2 regions of the Rhizobium sp. TAL182 genome follow, and region 2 is predicted to be linked to the other one. Evidence: predicted binding sites of a transcription regulator. Region 2 holds the regulator's gene; the other holds the start of a gene.
The links. The regulator HrcA, encoded in region 2, represses chaperone genes, less so after heat shock. The targets are predictions, from matches to a motif close to GTTAGCACTCNCNNNNNGNGAGTGCTAAC.
Positions count from the first base shown of each region.

Region 1: a site for HrcA is predicted at 5,126-5,154, ahead of groES (co-chaperone GroES). Genes of this name have one in related genera too.

Region 1 is NZ_CP021024.1:1,344,443-1,351,105, reverse strand. It holds gene Tal182_RS06895 (amylo-alpha-1,6-glucosidase) at 1-1,274, opposite strand, end outside; gene Tal182_RS06890 (glycosyltransferase family 4 protein) at 1,290-2,384, opposite strand; gene Tal182_RS06885 (hypothetical protein) at 2,470-2,892, opposite strand; gene groL (chaperonin GroEL) at 2,982-4,610, opposite strand; gene groES (co-chaperone GroES) at 4,662-4,976, opposite strand; gene Tal182_RS06870 (usg protein) at 5,257-5,529, shown strand; gene Tal182_RS06865 (pentapeptide repeat-containing protein) at 5,608-6,309, opposite strand; gene Tal182_RS06860 (GNAT family N-acetyltransferase) at 6,499-6,663, opposite strand, start outside.
Region 2 is NZ_CP021024.1:404,257-410,919, forward strand. It holds gene rph (ribonuclease PH) at 1-467, opposite strand, end outside; gene hrcA (heat-inducible transcriptional repressor HrcA) at 594-1,682, shown strand; gene grpE (nucleotide exchange factor GrpE) at 1,794-2,429, shown strand; gene Tal182_RS02055 (nucleoside hydrolase) at 2,468-3,412, opposite strand; gene Tal182_RS02060 (Hsp20 family protein) at 3,693-4,118, shown strand; gene Tal182_RS02065 (DUF1150 family protein) at 4,166-4,423, shown strand; gene Tal182_RS02070 (isoprenylcysteine carboxylmethyltransferase family protein) at 4,511-5,065, opposite strand; gene Tal182_RS02075 (alpha/beta hydrolase) at 5,279-6,157, shown strand; partial or broken gene Tal182_RS02080 (DUF2277 domain-containing protein) at 6,451-6,663, opposite strand, start outside.

The sequences.
Region 1 (6,663 bases), 940 kb from region 2:
TCCCCATGTTCGTCGATCCAGGTCAGTGCCGCTTCGACATGAGGCAGGATACGGTCGATGGTCGCAAGATCACCGGTTCGTTTAAGATAGTCGCCGGCCAGCATCACGAAGAGTGGCGTCGAGTCGATGCTGCCGTAGTAACGCCGGAATGGAACCTCGCCGAGCTCGGCCATTTCGCCGCAACGCACTTCGTGCAGGATCTTGCCCGGCTCGGCGTCTGAAGCAGGATCGACGTTCGTCGCCTGATTGGCGGCAAGATGACCGAGAACCCCGCGAGCGATCTCCGGATCGAGCCAAAGTGTCTGAAGCGCCGTGATCAGGGCGTCGCGGCCGAAAACGGTGCTGAACCAGGGAATACCTGCATAAGGATAGGGGCCTTCCGGCTTGTCGGTGATCAGCATATAGAGGTCGGAGGCGCTTCGTCGCGCGACTTCGTTGAAGATCTCGTTGGAGGTTGTGACCGACGCCGCGCGCGAGGAGGAGGCGCGCAACGCACGGCGGGCATCCCTCAAGGTAAGGAAGAAGGAAAGGCGGCTCAGTCGATCGGCGGAGGTATGGTCGCAGCCGATCTGCATGAAGAGCGATTTGGTCTCGTGCGGCTCCAGGTGGAGGTCGTAAGTAACCAGATCGCTACGAATTTCGGCCGGTTCGGGCATGAAGGAAAGGCGCGTCGACCGCTTGCGATCGTCCAGGCCAATATAGGAAAGCAGGATCCAATCCTGTTCCACGACGGCGGGAAGATGGCGCCCTTTTCTTGCTCTTGCGGTGCCGCGGACTTCAAAAAGATCGGCGAAATCGGCCCCGAAAGAGATCTGAATGCGAACATGTTGCCGCCGCTCGTCATAATTCCTCACGGCCAGCCGTTCATAACAACAGGCATTCCAGAGAAAGCGCGATCTGCGCAGATGAATCACGTCATGGCCCAGAACCAGCCTTCCCTTCTCATCGAACTGATCAGGATTGGTGAGATCGCAGGTCAGCGTGGCATTGTCATCCCGCAGCGTCGACGACAGAAGCATCGGCCGCTGTTCGTTGATCGTCAGATAAAGATGCGAGAGATGACGAGTGTCCTGGTGGAAAAGGCCTTCCGGGCTGCCGGGACCGGAAAGAGCATCGCCATTATGGTCGAAGACGGCGAAAGTATCGCCGTGCTTCAAGGTACGCGGCCGGCGCTCCTGCAGCGATGCGGCGGCCGGAATGAAGAACTGAGCGACCGGCGCTGCCAGGCCTGACGATGCTGTGGCGGGGTTGCTGTCCGCAGACAGTTTCGACATGGTCTCCTCCTTGCCTCAGGCGACAGCCTGCAGGTCGAGCGCTTGACCATTCGACCGGCGGGTCGGCGCGGCTTTGATGCGAACGCCAGGCAGGTTGCGATAGATGTCGAGATAATCGCACGCCATTCGCTGTGCGGTGAAGCGCTTTTCAAACGCGGCACGCACCTTGCGACGATCGAGGCGGAGTGCCCATTCGACGTTTTCGGCCGCCTCGGTGACGCTGTCGACCAGGATGCCGGAGATGCCGTTGTCAATGACCTCGGGAACCGAGCCACAGCCGAAAGCAATGACCGGCGTGCCGCAGGCCATGGCTTCGATCATCACCAGCCCAAACGGTTCCGGCCAGTCGATCGGGAAAAGCAGAGCGCCTGCATTCCCAAGGAAGTCAGCTTTCTCACGTTCATCGATCTCGCCGATGAATTCCACATGCGGATGGCTCTTAACCATCGGCTCGATGACCGTTTCCCAGTAGGCCTTGTCGACATTATCGATCTTGGCGGCGATCTTCAGCGGCATTCCGACCCTTGTCGCGATCTGAATGGCGCGGTCCGGGCGTTTTTCTGGCGAAATCCGACCAAGGAAAGCAAGGTAATTGCCCCTTGGATTCTCCGTGAAGGGAAGAAGATCGGCCGGCAGACCATGATAGACCGTTCCGCGCCAGTCGACCGGAGGCATCGGACGGCGCTGATCATTGGAGATCGACACCAGTGGAATATCGGGGAACGTCCCGTAGAACGGCTTGAGATCCGGCAAGTCGAGTCGCCCGTGCAGCGTTGTCACCGTCCGATCGGCGAAATCGCGGATCAGCGGGAAATGCAGCAGGTCGATGTGGAAATGCAGCACGTCGAACTCGTGCGCCCGCTGTCGGATCTCCTCCAACATCAAGACCTGATGTGGAAGATGGTCCCTGACCGCCGGATTGAGCCGTAAGGCGACGTCCGCACACGACACGAGTGTCGCCTGGGTGACGGAATCGCCGCTGGCAAAGAGCGTGACCTCATGCCCCTGGGCCACGAGTTCTTCAGCAAGGTAGGAAACGATCCGCTCGGTTCCCCCGTAGAGCTTCGGCGGAACGCTTTCGGCGAGCGGTGCAATCTGAGCGATCTTCATCGGCAAACCTCCTCAGTTGAGCAAAGAGCCGTCGGCAAAAATCATGCCCGCGTCCTCGAGAGGCACACGGCAGGCCAGACGAGGGTCAGGTTTCGAACAGCGGTCGACGCCGTCCTCCTTTCCAGTAGCTGCACAAGCCAAGGCCGGGAAGCCGGCGTGCGGGCGGTTTTCGACGGCGGATCCTATGGCAACTCAGGGAAGCGGACGTATCCTGCCTCGCGGATGGTTGATCGCCATTATCCAAAGCCTTCAGCGCTTCAAGGATCTCGTCGTAGGATACAGCTCTTTCGGCCCCGGGGTAAAGGCGGAGGGCTGGTACGGATTCGACTGCGAAGATATCGGATGCCCATGAAGCGAGAATTGCCCGCTTCTCGTCGTTGTCGATCTCGGCGGTGGCAAGCACGTCACGCGGGTGACCGAAATGCTTCGCCGGATGAAGCAGATGCGCCGCGCTGATGGCTGCCACGGCATTCTGCTGTATGGAATTGCTGATGTTTTCCTTTCTCATAGCTTGGCTCCATTGATGTCGACCGATGGAACTTGATTCATTCGATAGCGTGGGGCCCGCCCCGATGGCAGAGCGGGCCGAGCGATCGCTTAGAAGTCCATGCCGGCGCCGGCCGGCATGGCCGGAGCAGCTTCCTTCTTCGGCTTCTCGGCGATCATCGCCTCTGTCGTCACCAGCAGGCCGGCAACCGAAGCTGCGTCCTGAAGTGCTGTGCGAACGACCTTTGCCGGATCGATGACGCCCTGCGCGTAGAGATCGCCATATTCGCCGGTCTGGGCATTCCAGCCATAGGAGAAGTCGCTCTTCTCCCGTAGCTTGCCGACGATGATCGAACCTTCCGCGCCGGCGTTTTCGGCGATCTGGCGGACCGGTGCCTCGATCGCCCGGCGGACGATGTCGACTCCGACCCGCTGGTCGTCATTGGCGGTCTTGACATTGTCTAGCGCCTTGACCGCGCGCAGCAGCGCCACGCCGCCACCTGGCAGGATGCCTTCCTCGACCGCTGCCCTTGTTGCATGCAGCGCGTCGTCGACGCGATCTTTCTTTTCCTTCACCTCGACTTCTGTCGAGCCGCCGACGCGGATGACGGCCACACCGCCGGCGAGCTTGGCAAGACGTTCCTGCAGCTTCTCGCGATCGTAGTCGGAGGTGGTCTCTTCGATTTGGGCGCGGATCTGAGCGGTGCGACCGTCAAGTTCCGCCTTCGAACCGGCACCGTCGATGATGGTGGTGTTTTCCTTCTCGATCGCCACCTTCTTGGAGCGGCCGAGCATATTGAGCGTCACATTCTCGAGCTTGATGCCGAGATCTTCGGAGATGACGGTGCCGCCGGTCAGGATGGCGATGTCTTCGAGCATGGCCTTGCGGCGGTCGCCGAAGCCAGGGGCCTTGACGGCAGCGATCTTCAAGCCGCCGCGTAGCTTGTTGACGACGAGCGTTGCCAGCGCTTCGCCTTCGACGTCTTCAGCGATGATGAGGAGCGGCTTGCCGGATTGAACGACGGCTTCGAGAACCGGCAGCATCGACTGCAGGTTCGACAGCTTCTTCTCATGGATGAGGATATAGGGATCCTCAAGCTCGACCCGCATCTTGTCCTGATTGGTGACGAAATAGGGGCTGAGATAACCGCGGTCGAACTGCATGCCTTCGACGACTTCGAGTTCGGTTTCGGCGGTCTTGGCTTCTTCAACGGTGATGACGCCTTCGTTGCCGACCTTCTGCATGGCTTCCGCGAGGTAACGACCGATCTCGGAATCACCATTGGCGGAGATCGTACCGACCTGGGCAATTTCGGAATTGTTGGAGATCTTACGGGCGTTGTTCTTCAGCTCCGTGACGACAGCGTCGACGGCAAGATCGATACCGCGCTTCAGATCCATCGGGTTCATGCCGGAGGCGACTGCCTTGGCGCCTTCCTTGACGATTGCCTGGGCGAGAACGGTCGCCGTCGTTGTACCGTCGCCGGCGAGATCATTCGTCTTGGATGCTACTTCACGCAGCATCTGGGCACCCATATTCTCGAATTTGTCTTCGAGTTCGATTTCCTTGGCGACCGAAACGCCGTCCTTGGTGATGCGCGGCGCGCCGAAGGACTTGTCGATCACCACGTTGCGACCCTTTGGGCCGAGCGTCACTTTCACTGCATTGGCCAGCACGTCGACCCCACGCAGCATGCGTTCACGGGCATCGCTATGAAATTTGACTTCTTTCGCAGCCATTCTGTTACTCCTTCGATAGGTAGCTTTTTTGACTAATGCGCGGAAATCGCCTCAGGCGGCGATCTTTTCGGCGACCCGGGCCTCGATGATGCCCATGACATCGCTTTCCTTCATGATCAGCAGGTCTTCGCCATTGATCTTGATCTCGGTGCCAGACCACTTGCCGAACAGGATGCGGTCGCCGACCTTGACGTCGAGCGGCTGGATCTGGCCGGCATCGTTGCGGGCACCGGGGCCGACGGCAATGACCTCGCCTTCCTGCGGCTTTTCCTTGGCGGTGTCGGGAATGATGATGCCGCCCTTGGTCTTTTCTTCGGAATCGACGCGGCGGACGAGAATGCGATCATGAAGCGGTCGGAACGACATGTTTTCCTCCAATGGACAAACAATAATGATGTTGTTCCCCTGGCCGGACCGGATGACCAGTCCGGGCGGGTGCAAAACCTCGATCGAGCGTTCTGCGCGCAATGATCTGGTTTTGCGCTTTTTCCATTTCAAGAGGGCACCATAAAAAAATTAGCACTCACTCGAAGTGGCTGCTAACATCCTGTAAAGGAACAATAAACGGGGTGGACGCGTTCAGAAATCCGTTGATGGCCGCCAAATTTTGCGCCACCTTTCGAGCGTCATGAAACGGAGATGAAGCATGCAATTTTCATCAGATCTGGAGCGTCAGCTGAACGGCTATGGACTGACCACCGCCCATATCCTCTATCGCATTCCTGATTTTGAATCCGTGCTGCAGACCTATGTCTGGCAGGATTACGACCTCGCTCCGGACTTTCCGGAAATGCACAAGTTCCTGGATTTCTGGCAGTCCACGCTCGACGGGCCGCTGCATTCTGTCCGCTACACTCACCAGCGGCTGATCGGACCGAACGAATGGCGTCGCGTCATGGGCGAGTTCAAATTGCACTAGGTCGAACCCGACATTCCCAAGCCAGCCGGGCGCAGTTGCCATAGCGTTTTTTCAACACGTACGATGTCGCCCGGGTAATCACTCGTGCTCGGCAGGGCATGGCCAAGTTGCCGGTGTCGAGAGGCCGGACGGCAGCTTGGTCGAGGCATCGCCGCAGGCGAGCTCGATCTGCGCCTGTTCGAGCCCAGCGGCAGCCGAGAGGTCCAGGCCTTCGATGCGGGTCAAGAACATGAAGGCGCGCTCGAACGTTGCCGGGCCCTCGAAGACGGCGCTGGAGAGATCGGCGCGGGAGAGATTGGCGAAAGAGAATTTCACTCCCGTCAGCACCGCCTTGTCGAAATCGGCGCGGCCGAGTTCGGCCTTTTCGAAGCTCGCGCCGGAGAGCCGGGCGCCGGCAAAATTGGCCCGCTGCAGCTCGGCGCCGGCAAAGGAAGCGCCTTCGGCGGCAATGTTGGCGAAGCTGGCGCGATAGGCCTCCACTTTGGCGAAGTTGGCCCCTTCGGCATGTGACCCCTCAAGCGAGGCACGCACCAAGCTCGCCTTTTCCAGATTGGCGGATTTGAAATTCGAACCGCTGAGATCGGTCAGCGAGAAATCGGTGCTGAAGAGGTTGGCGCTTTGGAGATCACTGCCCTGCAGCATCAGGTTTTTCTTCGTGCATTCCTGCCAGTCGAGCTTCGGTGAGGCCGTGCTGCTGCAGTCGGCAGCGCGTGTGGAGATCGGAGCGGAGGCGAGAAGAATGAGGGCAAGGAGGCCGAGCGGCGATCGATGCATTGCCATTGAACTGTTGATCTCCATGACGCTTATCACGCCGCCTCTCGCGAAGCAGGCGGCCTCTCTTTTCTACACAGCTCAGAATACAATAAAAAGATAGTGACCGCTCCGGCAATGATTTGCCGGTTCACTCCATCCGGCGAGCGCTCATCCTCCTTGCCCCGGTAGGCCGTCGGCCTTGCCCGAGCAGGCAGGTCAATCGGCCTCGCCGGGCAGACGGAGTTCCATGCAGGTCAGATCCAGCCAGCGGCCGAACTTGGTGCCGACCTCGGAAAATCTGCCGGCGATGCGGAAGCCGAGCTTTTCGTGCAGCCGGATCGAAGCAGCGTTGTCGGCCTCGATGCCGGCGATCATCACATG
Region 2 (6,663 bases):
AGGACCCGGTCGACCTTGATCATGTTGCGGCTTTCCATCCATTTCAGGCAGTCGTAAAGCGCGATCCAGCCGCCGGTGATGGAGGCCGTCCGTGTGCCGCCATCGGCCTGGATGACGTCGCAATCGAGCGTGATCTGCTTTTCGCCGAGCGCCTGCAGGTCGACGACGGCGCGCAGCGACCGGCCGATCAGCCGTTGGATTTCCTGGGTGCGGCCGCCCTGCTTGCCGGCGGCGGCCTCGCGCTTCATGCGCTCGCCGGTCGCCCGCGGCAGCATGCCGTATTCGGCCGTCACCCAGCCCTTGCCGGTGTTGCGCAGCCATGGCGGCGTCTTTTCCTCGAGGCTTGCGGTGCAAAGCACGTGCGTATCGCCGAATTTCACCAGGCAGGAGCCTTCCGCATGCTTGGAAAAATTGCGCTCGAACGAGACCTTGCGCATCTGGTCGGTTTTTCTGCCTGAAGGCCGCATTCTCATCTCCTGGAGTTGTTGACCGCTTCTACGATTGGCGGCGCCCATTTGCAAATTCCCTTTTGCCACGGGTGCGAGTTTGACTATATTTTCGGGAGCATCATCAGCGCGGGTTTGAAAAGGTTCATGGGCATCAGGTCGACGTCGGTTTCGGATGCCGTTGCTGCACTGGACGAGCGCTCCAGGGAAATTTTTCGCCGCATCGTCGAAGGTTATCTCGAAAGCGGCGAGCCGCTCGGCTCGCGCAATCTGTCGCGCCTGCTGCCGATGTCGCTGTCGCCGGCCTCGGTGCGCAACGTCATGAGCGATCTCGAAGAGCTCGGTCTCATCTATTCCCCGCATGTCAGCGCCGGCCGGCTGCCGACCCAGATCGGGCTGCGCTTCTTCGTCGATGCATTCATGCAGATCGGCGATCTCTCCGCCGAGGAGCGCGCCAATATCGATCGCCAGGTGCGGGCCGAAAGCGGCGGCAATCCGGTGGAATCGATGATGAACGAAGCGAGCCGCATGCTTTCGGGCATCTCGCGCGGGGCCGGTCTCGTCATCACCTCGAAAAGCGATCCGGTGCTGAAACATGTCGAGTTCATCCGGCTTGAACCGACAAAGGCGCTCGCTGTGCTCGTCGGCGATCATGACCAGGTGGAAAACCGCATCATCGAACTGCCGGCGGGCGTCACCTCCTCGCAGCTGACGGAGGCGGCGAATTTCCTCAACGCGCACATGTCCGGCCAGACGCTGCCGGAGCTGCGCAAACAGTTAAGCCGGCTGAAGGATGATGTCCGTCACGAACTCGATGCGCTCTCGCGCGATCTTGTCGAGCGCGGCATCGCCGTCTGGGCCGGCAGCCCGGACGAGGGAAAGCCTGCTCAGCTGATCATCCGCGGCCGCGCCAACCTGCTCGAAGGCCTCGCCGGCGCCGAAGATCTCGACCGGCTGCGCATGCTGTTCGACGATCTCGAAAAGAAGGACAGCCTGATCGAGCTTCTCAACCTCGCCGAAAGCGGTTCGGGCGTGCGCATCTTCATCGGCTCGGAAAACAAGCTCTTCTCGCTGTCCGGCTCGTCGCTCATCGTCGCGCCCTATCGCGACGACGACGACCGGATCGTCGGCGCCGTTGGCGTCATCGGCCCGACGCGGCTCAATTATTCCCGTATCGTGCCGATGGTGGATTATACCGCCCAGCTCGTCTCCCGCCTGTCGCGCAATCCGCTTTGATGTCATCACTGACGAAGCCGCGGAATTTTCGCTTCTTCGTCACGCAGACTTGATTTTTTCCGGTCAAACCTCGATATCGGGCGCATCTGAAAATACCAACCGGAGACCGTCATGACCGATGAAACGACGAAAAACGGACCTGACGCAACTGCGGCCAACGCCGCAGCCGACGCTGCCGTCAACGTCGAGACTGCCACTGTCGGGCAGGAGGAGGCAAACCAGCCGGATCCGCTCGACCTCCTGAAGGCCGAGAATGCCGAGCTGCGTGACCGCTATCTGCGCCTTGCCGCCGAGATGGATAATCTGCGCCGCCGCACCGAGCGCGAGGTCAAGGATGCGAAATCCTATTCCGTCGCCGGTTTCGCCCGGGACATGCTCGCCGTCTCGGACAATTTGCGCCGGGCGCTGGACGCCATCTCTCCGGAGACCAAGGCCACGGCCGATGCCGGCCTCACCACGCTGATCGAAGGTGTGGAGATGACCGAGCGCTCGATGCTCTCGGCGCTGGAGCGCCACGGCGTTCGCAAGCTGGAGCCGGTTGGCCAGAAATTCGATCCGAATTTCCATCAGGCGATGTTCGAGGTGCCGAACTCCGAAGTGCCGAACAATACCGTCGTCCAGGTCGTGCAGGCCGGCTTCACCATCGGCGAACGCGTCCTGCGCCCGGCCATGGTCGGCGTTGCCAAGGGGGGCCCGAAGCCGGTCGAGGCCGAAATCAATTCCGTCTTCGACGAGAAGGACGCCTGAGGTCGTTTTCCTTCTCCGCCTCGGAGAAGGAAGAAAATTCAGATGCGGGCGAAGCGTTCGATCAGCAGATCGAAGAAGCCGTCCGCATCGACGGTGCGCATGACCTTGGCATTGCGCTTGCGCTCGGTCACATGCCACCAGTCGACGACAGTCATCCCGACGGTGAGTTCGGACTGGACCTCGATTTCGACATTGCAGTCGCGGCCCTGAAAAAGCTCTGGTTTCAGCAGATAGGCGACAACCGTTGGGTCGTGCAGCGGCCCGCCGTCGGAACCGTATTTTTCGATGTCGAAGCGCTCGAAGAATTCCAACATTTCGACCATGGCCTTTGCCGGCGCCGTGCCGATCTCGGCCATGCGCTTGACCCGGTCCTTGCGGGTCAGCAGCTGGTGCGTCACGTCGAGCGGCATCATCACGATCGGAACGCCCGAGCGGAAAACGATGTCGGCCGCCTCGGGATCGACATAGATGTTGAATTCGGCGGCCGGCGTAATATTGCCGCCCTCGAAAAAGCCACCGCCCATCATCACCAGTTCGCGGATGCGGGGGATGATGTCGGGCGCCTTCTCAAAGGCCATGCCGATATTGGTGAGCGGCCCGAGCGTGCAGAGCGTCACCGCGCCTTCCGGCTCGCGACGCAGCGTCTCGATGATGAAATCGACGGAATGGCCGGGCTGCAGCGCCATAGTCGGTTCATCGAGAACTGGGCCGTCGAGGCCGGTCTTGCCGTGGACATGTTCTGCCGTCACCAGCTTGCGGGCGATCGGCTTGTCGGCGCCGGCGAAAACCTTCACATCCGTGCGGCCGCAGAGCTCGCAGACGATGCGCGCGTTGCGGCTGGTGAATGACAGCGGCACGTTGCCGGCGACCGTCGTGATCCCCAGCAGCTCGAGCTCATCGGGGCTGCCGAAAGCCAGCATGATGGCGGCCGCGTCATCCTGGCCGGGATCGGTGTCGATGATGATCTTTCTCGCGCTTGCCATTTCAATCATCCCGTTCTCACCATGCCGCTTGTCCCGGCAGACACCATCTCTTCATTTCCCGTCACAAATCGGCACATTCCGCGCGGGCATGTTTTGATGCGAGGCAGCAGGTCCTTTGTCAAGCAAGGAGGCAGGCGCCGCCGTTCGAAATTGACAGATGTTTAAATCGCGGAGGATCGGCGCGCCTTGCAGCGCCGTGATCATGCCCCCATATTAGCGGCATCCGGATGCTGCACTTTTAGGTCCGGGATGGTCGCTTGCATCAAGGACTTGAAAAGAGATGAGCCGCATTACCCCTTTCGCCAGCCCTTTGCTTCTGGGCTTCGACGCTATGGAAAAGACGCTGGAGCGCATTTCCAAGGCGAGCGACGGATACCCGCCTTACAATATCGAACGTATCGCCGCCGACAGCGGCGCGCCCGAGCGTCTGCGCATCACCCTTGCCGTTGCCGGTTTCAGCGAGGAGGAGCTTGATGTCTCCACCGAGGAGAATCAGCTTGTCATCCGCGGCCGCCAGGTGGAGCAGGGCGAGCGGGATTATCTTTATCGCGGCATCGCCGCTCGCCAGTTCCAGCGCACCTTCGTGCTGGCCGACGGCATGCAGGTCCTTGGCGCCGGCCTGAAAAACGGTCTGCTCTCCGTCGATCTAATTCGACCCGAACCCGCCCGCATGGTCAAGAAAATTAACATTTCGGTCTCACAGTAGCACAACGGTTTCCAAAACCGTTGGTCCCTTCTTCCGGAGGAACAGGAATGTTGATGAAAGAAGCCACGTCTCACTTGACCAAATCCGAGCTTGCCCACATCGGCAACGGCGAGGTCGCCTACATCAGAAAGATGCGCACCGAAGAGGTCGCCAAGTGCTTTCCAGAGGCGCCGGATATCGATCCGAACGTCGATCTCTGGGCACTCTTCGGCGCCGACGGCACGCCGATTCTGCTGACGGACAACCGTTCCAGCACGTTCTTCAAAGCGGCCGAGGACGAATTGAAGACGGTCAGCCTGCACTGACCGTCAAGACCGTCTGCTACGTTTCACTGCTTGCGGTGCACGGTCGCTCTATTCGTTTTCGCTGCGGTCGGGACGGATGTCGCGACATTATCGCCAATCGAACCACGGCGTCAGCAAGCCCGTCTTGCGCCGATAGGCTTCATATTCGGATGCCAGCGGTGATAGGGCGAATTTCCTCTCCTCGTTGCGGGCTGCAATCACGTAGACAACCGTAAAAAATAAGACCGGCAGGATCGACCATATCGACCAAGATGCCAGCGCCCACCCCGACCAGAAGAGCAGGTAGGACGTGTAAAAAGGGTGCCGCAGGTAGCGATAGGGACCGTCGGTGACAAGACTATCTGGGTGATCGAGGGTGAACACAAAGCGCAACCTGGCCTCTCGCGACGCCGACACCGCCCACCAGAACAAGCCCGCCGACCCGATTTCAAATCCCAGTCCGACTACCTGTACCCATAGCATCTGCGTCCCGGACCAAACCAGGTACAGGAAAAACGCCGTCGTCGCGATGACGACGACGGTGATCAGCTTTGCTCCGGCTTCCATCTTCGGCGAGTTGAAGTGGCCTCGCAACGACCACGCGTAGAACCCGACGACACTCAGGCTGGTGATCGAAATAACAAAGTCCAGAAGAAATTGCATCGTGATGTCCACCTTGAAAGGTTGGTTGCAATTGCTGCTGCGACAGACCTAACCCGTATACAACGCCAAGGCAAATGATTGTGTATTGATGCATAACCGCACCGAAACGTGTCGTGATTGCACGACCTGGTTCAGATCTGGTTTACGATGATCATGCACCTGCCATAGATATTTTCGTGCAAGACTTTGGCTGCGCGTTAGGGGTCGCAGTTTATGGACATATTTCACTGTACAATCGACACCAGCCACGGCGCTGTGCGCATCAGTGACACTATTGATGGCGCTGCACCACTGGTTATGATACACGGTTCGGGCAGCTCACGGACGGTCTTTTCACAGCAACTACACAGCCATTTGTCCCGGAATTGGCGTCTGATTGCGCTCGATCTTCCGGGACATGGCGAATCGAGCGACGCTCGAGATCCGCAGTCAACTTACACCGTCACCGGTCTTGCCGACTGCATAGGAGAGGTGGCAGCCCGCCTGGGACTTCATCGCTTTCCCGTGCTGGGATGGTCGCTTGGCGGTCACGTCGCGATTCAGATGGCGGGCAGCAGCAACGGCATTTCGGGCCTGATGTTGTGCGGCACGCCACCGATCCACAGCGGTCTCCTCGGAATGCTGCGGGGATTCCATCCATCATTTGATATTCTTCTGGCATCAAAAGAGAACTTTACATCGCGTGATGTGGAGCGGTTTCAGTCTCTTTGCTTTGGAGACACGAGTAACCCCTCCTTTCGCGATGCCATAGCGCGCGCGGACGGGAGACTAAGGAGCGTTTTTTCTCGCGCAATGTTGCGGGGGCAGGGGGTGGATCAGCGCCGCACCGTCGAACAGGCTGATATACCCATTGCTTTTGTGAATGGATTTTATGACCCCTTTGTCAAACTCAGCTATTTTTCGGGCCTGAACATCCAGTTGCTCTTCGAAGGCAAAGCGCATGTAATAGAAGGGGCTGGACACGCGCCCTTCTGGGAGAAGCCGGAGAGCTTCAACTCGATGCTCGACCGGTTCCTGAACACAGTCGCCGCTCATGAAGCCAATACCGATCTGAAAAATCAACACTGTCGCCGCAGTGGAAGCCAGATATAGGATCATCAACGATGAAACCAAGGCTTTGGCCATCACCTATTGGCGGCGACTCTCTCCGCCGGATTGTCGTGTCGGAAACGTGACCCTCTCGCGCTGATAGGCTTCTGATGCATAGCAGCCTGGTTCAGATTGCGGATTTGGCAAACGGTGTCGATCGGCGGGCCGCCCATGTCCGCTTGTGGGCGCATAGCGGTCGTCCACCTGAAATGAACTGATAGTCCGCTTCGGACCGAAAGCCGTCAGGTAGGCCACTTGAGGCTTGATTGAGATCTCCCGTGCGTGACGGAGCTCTCTTACGCGAACCGGACCGCTGATCGCGCGCGCCTTTGCCGCAACCTCTTCGCGATCACGAGGAGGTTGAGACGTTTCCAGCGAATCGAGCAGCTCGCGGGCACAGGCCGTGATCGAACTGACCGCGTGCTCGAATGCGAGCTCATTGCGCTTCGACGGTTTGGTCGTTCCGCTCACCTTGCGCACGAACTGGAGCGCGGCATCGTGGACCTCGT